Regions from separate parts of the Streptomyces sp. NPDC053673 genome, predicted to be linked through region 1. Evidence: predicted binding sites of a transcription regulator. Region 1 holds the regulator's gene; the other holds the start of a gene.

Evidence for each region. The regulator HspR, encoded in region 1, represses chaperone genes until heat shock. The targets are predictions, from matches to a motif close to TTGAGNNNNNNNNNCTCAA.
Region 2: lon (endopeptidase La) is a predicted target of HspR. The motif match lies at 1,996-2,014, and genes of this name have one in related genera.

The regions. Positions count from the first base shown of each region.
Region 1 is NZ_JBVJKN010000020.1:74,272-77,678, reverse strand. It holds gene grpE (nucleotide exchange factor GrpE) at 1-274, shown strand, start outside; gene dnaJ (molecular chaperone DnaJ) at 305-1,480, shown strand; gene ACZ6ZQ_RS25760 (heat shock protein transcriptional repressor HspR) at 1,485-1,946, shown strand; gene ACZ6ZQ_RS25755 (helix-turn-helix transcriptional regulator) at 2,160-3,170, opposite strand.
Region 2 is NZ_JBVJKN010000011.1:144,280-147,686, reverse strand. It holds gene lon (endopeptidase La) at 1-1,973, opposite strand, end outside; gene ACZ6ZQ_RS18395 (GNAT family N-acetyltransferase) at 2,106-2,777, shown strand; gene ACZ6ZQ_RS18390 (rhomboid-like protein) at 2,750-3,407, opposite strand, start outside.

The sequences.
Region 1 (3,407 bases):
GCTGGAGACGGTCGCCGCCAAGATGGGCCTGCAGCAGTTCGGCAAGGAGGGCGAGCCCTTCGACCCGACGATCCACGAAGCCCTGATGCACTCGTACGCGCCGGACGTCACCGAGACGACCTGCGTCGCGATCCTGCAGCCGGGGTACCGGATCGGCGAGCGGACCATCCGCCCCGCCCGTGTCGCGGTGGCCGAGCCCCAGCCCGGGGCCCAGCCGAAGGACCAGGCGGAGCAGGCGCCGGACGAGGAGAGCGGTGGCCCGGACGAGGGCTGACGCAGTGACGTACCGGAAGGAGGGACGTCGATGAGCACGAAGGACTTCGTCGAGAAGGACTACTACAAGGTCCTCGGCGTCCCCAAGGACGCCACCGACGCGGAGATCAAGAAGGCGTACCGGAAGCTCGCCCGCGAGAACCACCCGGACGCCAACAAGGGCGACGCCAAGGCCGAGGAGCGCTTCAAGGAGATCTCCGAGGCCAACGACGTGCTCGGCGACCCCAAGCGGCGCAAGGAGTACGACGAGGCGCGTTCCCTCTTCGGCAACGGTGGCTTCCGGGCCGGGCCCGGCGCCGGCGGCAGCTTCAACTTCGACCTGGGTGACCTCTTCGGGGGCACCCAGGGCGGAGGGGGCGGTGCCGGCGGCTTCGGCGGCGGACTCGGGGATGTCTTCGGCGGGCTGTTCAACCGTGGTGCCGGTACCGGGACGCGTACGCAGCCGCGCCGTGGCCAGGACATCGAGTCCGAGGTGACGCTCAGCTTCACCGAGGCCGTCGACGGGGCCACGGTCCCGCTCCGGATGTCCAGCCAGCAGCCCTGCAAGGCCTGTTCGGGCACCGGCGACAAGAACGGCACACCGCGCGTGTGCCCGACCTGCGTCGGCACCGGCCAGGTCTCGCGCGGCGGCAGCGGCTCGTTCTCGCTGACCGACCCGTGCGTGGACTGCAAGGGCCGCGGGCTCATCGCCCAGGACCCCTGCGAGGTCTGCCACGGCAGTGGCCGCGCCAAGTCGTCCCGGACCATGCAGGTCCGCATCCCCGCGGGGGTGAGTGACGGCCAGCGGATCCGGCTGCGCGGCAAGGGCGCCCCGGGCGAGCGCGGCGGACCGGCCGGCGATCTCTACGTCGTGGTCCATGTCGACTCCCACCCGGTCTTCGGCCGCAGGGACGACAACCTCACCGTGACCGTGCCGGTCTCCTTCGCGGAGGCGGCGCTCGGCGGCGAGGTGAAGGTCCCGACGCTCGGTGGCCCCCCGGTCACGCTGAAACTGCCCGCCGGTACGCCGAACGGCCGTACGATGCGGGCCCGTGGCAAGGGTGCGGTCCGCAAGGACGGCACCCGCGGCGATCTGCTCATCACCGTGGAGGTGGCGGTGCCGAAGGACCTCGGGGACGAGGCCCGTGAGGCGCTGGAGGCCTACCGCAAGGTGACTGAGGGCGAGGATCCGCGGGCAGAACTGTTCCAGGCTGCGAAGGGAGCATGACGCGATGGACGGTCGACGTCGACAGCCCGGATTCGGTAGCAGGGCCTATGAACTGACCGACGAGACGCCGGTGTACGTCATCTCGGTCGCGGCTCAGCTGTCCGGTCTGCACCCGCAGACCCTGCGGCAGTACGACCGCCTCGGTCTTGTCTCCCCGGACCGCACCGCCGGGCGCGGCCGGCGCTACTCGGCCCGCGACATCGAACTGCTCCGGCAGGTGCAGGCGCTGTCGCAGGACGAGGGCATCAACCTGGCAGGTATCAAGCGCATCATCGAGCTGGAGAACCAGGTCGCGGCGCTCCAGCAGCGCGTTGCGGAGCTCTCGGCGGCGGTGGAGAGCGCGGCGGCGGCGATGCAGCAGCGTGAGGCGCAGGTGCACGCGTCGTACCGGCGCGATCTGGTGCCGTACCAGGATGTGCAGCAGACGAGCGCACTGGTGGTGTGGCGGCCGAAGCGCGACCAGTAGCAGTCCGGTCGGACGACGGCCCTCCCCGCGATCGCGGGGAGGGCCGTCGTGCTGTGTGCCGTCCGGCTCATTCCTCCGGCGCCGGCTCCCCGGGCTCGGTGGCGGTGACATAGCCGCCGGGGACGGTCTGCCAGGGCTGTGGCGAGTCCGGCAGTGGCCGCGCCGATGGCGGCGGCCGTGGCGCAGACGGCCTCGTCCTGCCGGGCCTCTCCGTCAGGCCTCTTCCGGGCAGGGGGTGGACTGGTCCTGCTCCAGGATTCCGGACTGGGCGATGAGATAGCCGAGTTGCGCGCGCGAACCACTGCCGAGGGAGGAGGCGAGCTTGGCTATGTGGGCGCGGCAGGTGCGGACGTTCATGCCGAGGCGGCGCGCGATCGCCTCGTCGACATGGCCTTCGATGAGCAGTTTGGCGATGGAGCGCTGGACGCCGCTGATGCCGTCCGGGACGGGGGCGTACGCGACGACTTCCTCTTCCCACGGTATGCCGTGCAGCCAGAACTGGTCGAAGACGCCGACGAGGTACTGGACGAGGCCCTCGTGTCGTAGTTCGAGGGCGACACGGCGGTCGCTGCGCGCGGGTACGAAGGCAACTTTCCGGTCAACGATGATCAGCCGGTCGATGATCTCCTCGAGGGTGCGCACCTCGAGGCCGAACGGGGAGATCCGTTCCACATAGGCCAGCGTCGAGGAGTGGTGGCGGGCCGTGTGCTGGTACAGGGTGCGCATTCGGATGCCACGGTCGAGCAGGGGCTCGACGCGGCGGAGGGCCTCCTGCAGGATGTGCGGTCGGCGACCGCTGCCCGGCTGCACCGTGAGCATCTCCTCGGTGCACTCGGACGTCACGCGGTCGAGCGTCGCGTTGATGAGTTCGAGGCCCTCGAGAACGGTGATCGCGCTGGTCGAGGGCGGATCCTGGGCGGTGATGGCCATGAATGGCTCAAACGTGTCGGCCAGCGCAATAGTGCGCTGTCGCCGCTGCTGGATCTCCCGCTCTATTGGGTGTATCAGCTGATTGAGCGCGATGGACGGAGCGACCGGCCGCAACAGCTCCGGATCGTCCGGATCCGGGTGCAACAGTGCGAGATCGACGAGGCAGGGAGCGGCCCCGATCTCGGACCGGGTTGTCCGTCCCGTGCGCAGAGCGGCCGCGTAGAGGTCCTTGCCGGCCGGGCAGAGCTCATCCGGACCATGCTGATGTCGGTGATCGCCCCTCTTTGACATCATTTGCACCCCCCTCAGGGTCCTGAATTACAGGAACATGATGCCTGCCTCCGCTGGTGGAAGCGTTCTGAGTGAGCCATCGTCTTAGGCGCGGGGGAGGAGGTAAGGACCAAAAGAGGTGGAGATCGGTCATGACCAGGATGGTTCGCGCACTTAGCGCTATAGCCGTTGCGGCTGCTCTCGGTGCTCTCGGTGCTCTGGGCGGCAGCGAGGAGCCCTCGTGGGACACTGCACCGGCGC
Region 2 (3,407 bases), on a different contig from region 1:
ATCTGTGCGGACTCCTTCATGACGTCACCGAGCTGGCCGGTCAGGGTCAGCCCCGCGGCTCCCGTCTCGGGGTCGGCGAGCGACGCCTCGACGTAGAGGACGTCGCCGCCCGCACCGGTCACCGCGAGACCGGTGGCCACGCCCGGCACCGCGGTGCGGCGCTCGGCCGGGTCCTGGGCGGACTCGGGAACGTGGTGCGGCCGGCCGATCAGCCCGCGCAACTCCCCTTCCGTGACGGTGAACGGCAGCTCCTGCTCGCCCAGTTCGTGCTGGGCCGCGACCTTCCGGAGCAGCCGCGCGATCGCCCGCTCCAGGTTCCGCACGCCCGCCTCGCGGGTGTACTCACCGGCCAGCTTCCGCAGCGCGGACTCGTCCAGGACGACCTCGCCCGGCTCCAGGCCGGCCCGCTCCAGCTGACGCGGGAGCAGGTGGTCACGGGCGATGACGACCTTCTCGTCCTCGGTGTAGCCGTCGAGCCTGACCAGCTCCATCCGGTCGAGCAGGGCCTCGGGGATGGCTTCCAGGACATTCGCGGTCGCCAGGAAGACGACGTCGCTCAGGTCGAGTTCGACTTCCAGGTAGTGGTCGCGGAAGGTGTGGTTCTGTGCCGGGTCGAGGACTTCGAGGAGCGCCGCGGCCGGGTCGCCGCGGAAGTCGGAGCCGACCTTGTCGATCTCGTCGAGCAGGACCACCGGGTTCATGGACCCGGCCTCCTTGATGGCGCGGACGATACGGCCCGGCAGCGCGCCGACGTACGTACGCCGGTGGCCCCGGATCTCCGCCTCGTCCCGTACTCCGCCGAGCGCGACCCGGACGAACTTCCGTCCCATCGCGTGCGCGACGGACTCACCGAGCGAGGTCTTGCCCACGCCGGGCGGGCCGACGAGCGCGAGAACCGCACCCCCGCGCCGCCCGCCGACCACGCCCAGCCCCCGGTCGGCGCGCCGTTTGCGCACCGCCAGGTATTCGGTGATCCGTTCCTTCACGTCCTCCAGGCCCGCGTGCTCGGCGTCGAGGATCGCCTTGGCACCCTGGATGTCGTACGCGTCCTCCGTCCGGTCGTTCCACGGCAGCTCCAGGACCGTGTCGAGCCAGGTACGGATCCAGGAGCCCTCGGGGCTCTGGTCGCTGGACCGCTCCAGCTTCTCGACCTCCTTGAGGGCTGCCTCGCGGACCTTCTCGGGGAGGTCCGCGGCCTCGACCCGGGCGCGGTAGTCGTCGGACTCGTCGCCGTCGGACTCGCCGTTGAGCTCGCGCAGCTCCTTGCGTACGGCGTCGAGCTGGCGCCGCAGCAGGAACTCCCGCTGCTGCTTGTCGACGCCCTCCTGGACGTCCTTGGCGATGGATTCGGCGACATCCTGCTCGGCGAGGTGCTCGCGGAGCTGCTCGGTGGCGAGCTTGAGGCGCGCGACCGGGTCGCTGGTCTCCAGCAGCTCCACCTTCTGGGCGGTGGTCAGGTACGGCGAGTAGCCGGAGTTGTCGGCGAGGGCGGAGACGTCGTCGATCTGCTGGACGCGGTCGACGACCTGCCAGGCACCGCGCTTCTTCAGCCAGCTGGTGGCGAGCGCCTTGTACTCCTTCACCAGGTCGGCGACGGAGCCGGGCAGCGGTTCGGGCACGATCTCCTCGATCTGGAGACCCTCGACCCAGAGGGCGCCGCCGGGGCCGGTCGTACCCGCGCCGATCCGCACCCTGCTGCGGCCGCGGATCAGCGCTCCGGGGTCGCCGTCGGAGAGCCGCCCGACCTGCTCGACGGTGCCGAGCACACCGGTCGCGGCGTACGTCCCGTCAATGCGCGGTACGAGCAGCACTCTTGGCTTGCCCGATGCCGAACGGGCGGCTGCCTGGGCGGCCTCCACCGCGGCCCGTACGTCGGCGTCGGACAGGTCGAGCGGGACCACCATCCCGGGCAGCACGACCTCGTCGTCGAGCGGCAGCACAGGAAGCGTGAGCGGTGTGGACGTCAAAGCCATGATCTCCCCTTCGGCAGTCAAGTTGAGCTGTACGGACTCAATGCAGAAGGGACCTTCGATGTTCCCCCGGAGGTGTTCGCTGTCAGCGATCAGCGCTGTCGCACTCCGTGACCGATCAGATGTAATAGGCGAATGACGCATTCATCTATTACGCGCGAGTCGTCCGTCACGCATGCGATAAGGGCCTGGGTGGACGGCTGGGTCGTCTCGCGGGGCGCCGCGGAACCCGTCGCCGAGCCATGGGGCCTCACGGTCGACGTCGGGCTCCCTCGGCACACGACCCGTCATGTCCTCACCGACAGCAGCGAGGCGGCCGTCCGCGGTGTCGCCGCCGCGGCCCGGACTCCGGGGCTCTGGCTCAAGGTGTTCGAGGAGCCGGAGCGGGTCCTCGCCTGGCTCGGTCCGGACTGGACGCCCGACGAGCCCGGGTTCCTGATGACGGCCGGGCTGCGACGGACGGAACCCGCCTCCGTGCCCGCCGGCCACCGGCTGCGCACCTGGACGCGGGGCGGGGTCACCCGGGCCCTGGTCACGACCGCTGACGGCGCGTTCGCCGCCCGCGGTCAGATCGCGACGACCGGCGCCACAGCCGTGATCGACCAGATCGAGACCGCCCCCGAGCACCGGCGCAAGGGCCTGGGCAGCCTGGTGATGCGCACGGTCCAGAACGCCGCGGTCGAACAGGGTGCCACCACGGGCGTACTGGGTGGGACGCCCGACGGGCGGGCCCTGTACGAGTCACTCGGGTGGCGCGTGATCGTCCCGCTGGTCAGCGTCTACTTCGCCCCCGCCCGGCCGGAGTAGGCAGCGGACCCCGGACGGCCGGAGGGCCTCCCGCACCCGCCCGGCTCCCTGCCGTGCGCCCATCGGCGAACCACCGGCCAGCACAGGACACCGGCCAGCAGCGCAAGGGGGTGACCCCAGTTGCTGAGCGGGTCCTCGTACGCCAGCAGGTCCCGCACCAGCAGCACCGACACCCACCCGAGCGCCGCCGTCCGCACGACCGGGGTGAACAGCCCGGCCAGCGCGCCGACGCACGTCAGCAGGCCGAAGCTGATGCCGTAGTCGAGCCGGTGCAGGGACGTCTCGGGCAACTGCCCGGCCATGACGGAGAGGCCGACCGGGATCTCCGTGGCGAGCGTGGCCACCACATGCCCGCCCAGGAACACCGCGGCCGCGCGCCACGCGCCGATGCGTCGCTCCAGCGCCGTGAGGACGAACACGAACCCCACGGCGTACGGCGAGGCGAGCCCGCCCGCGACCCACAGGGCGCTGGCGACGAGCACGAGCAGCGGCGTCACGCTGAGGTGCGCGACGTCCGTGCTGGAGCCGCGCAGCAGGGCGGAGACGGTGGCCTGATCGCCGTACTCGGCGAAGAGGGACGTCGCAACGAGGACGAGGGTGTAGCAGAAGGTGAAAGGCGTGCCGACCGGA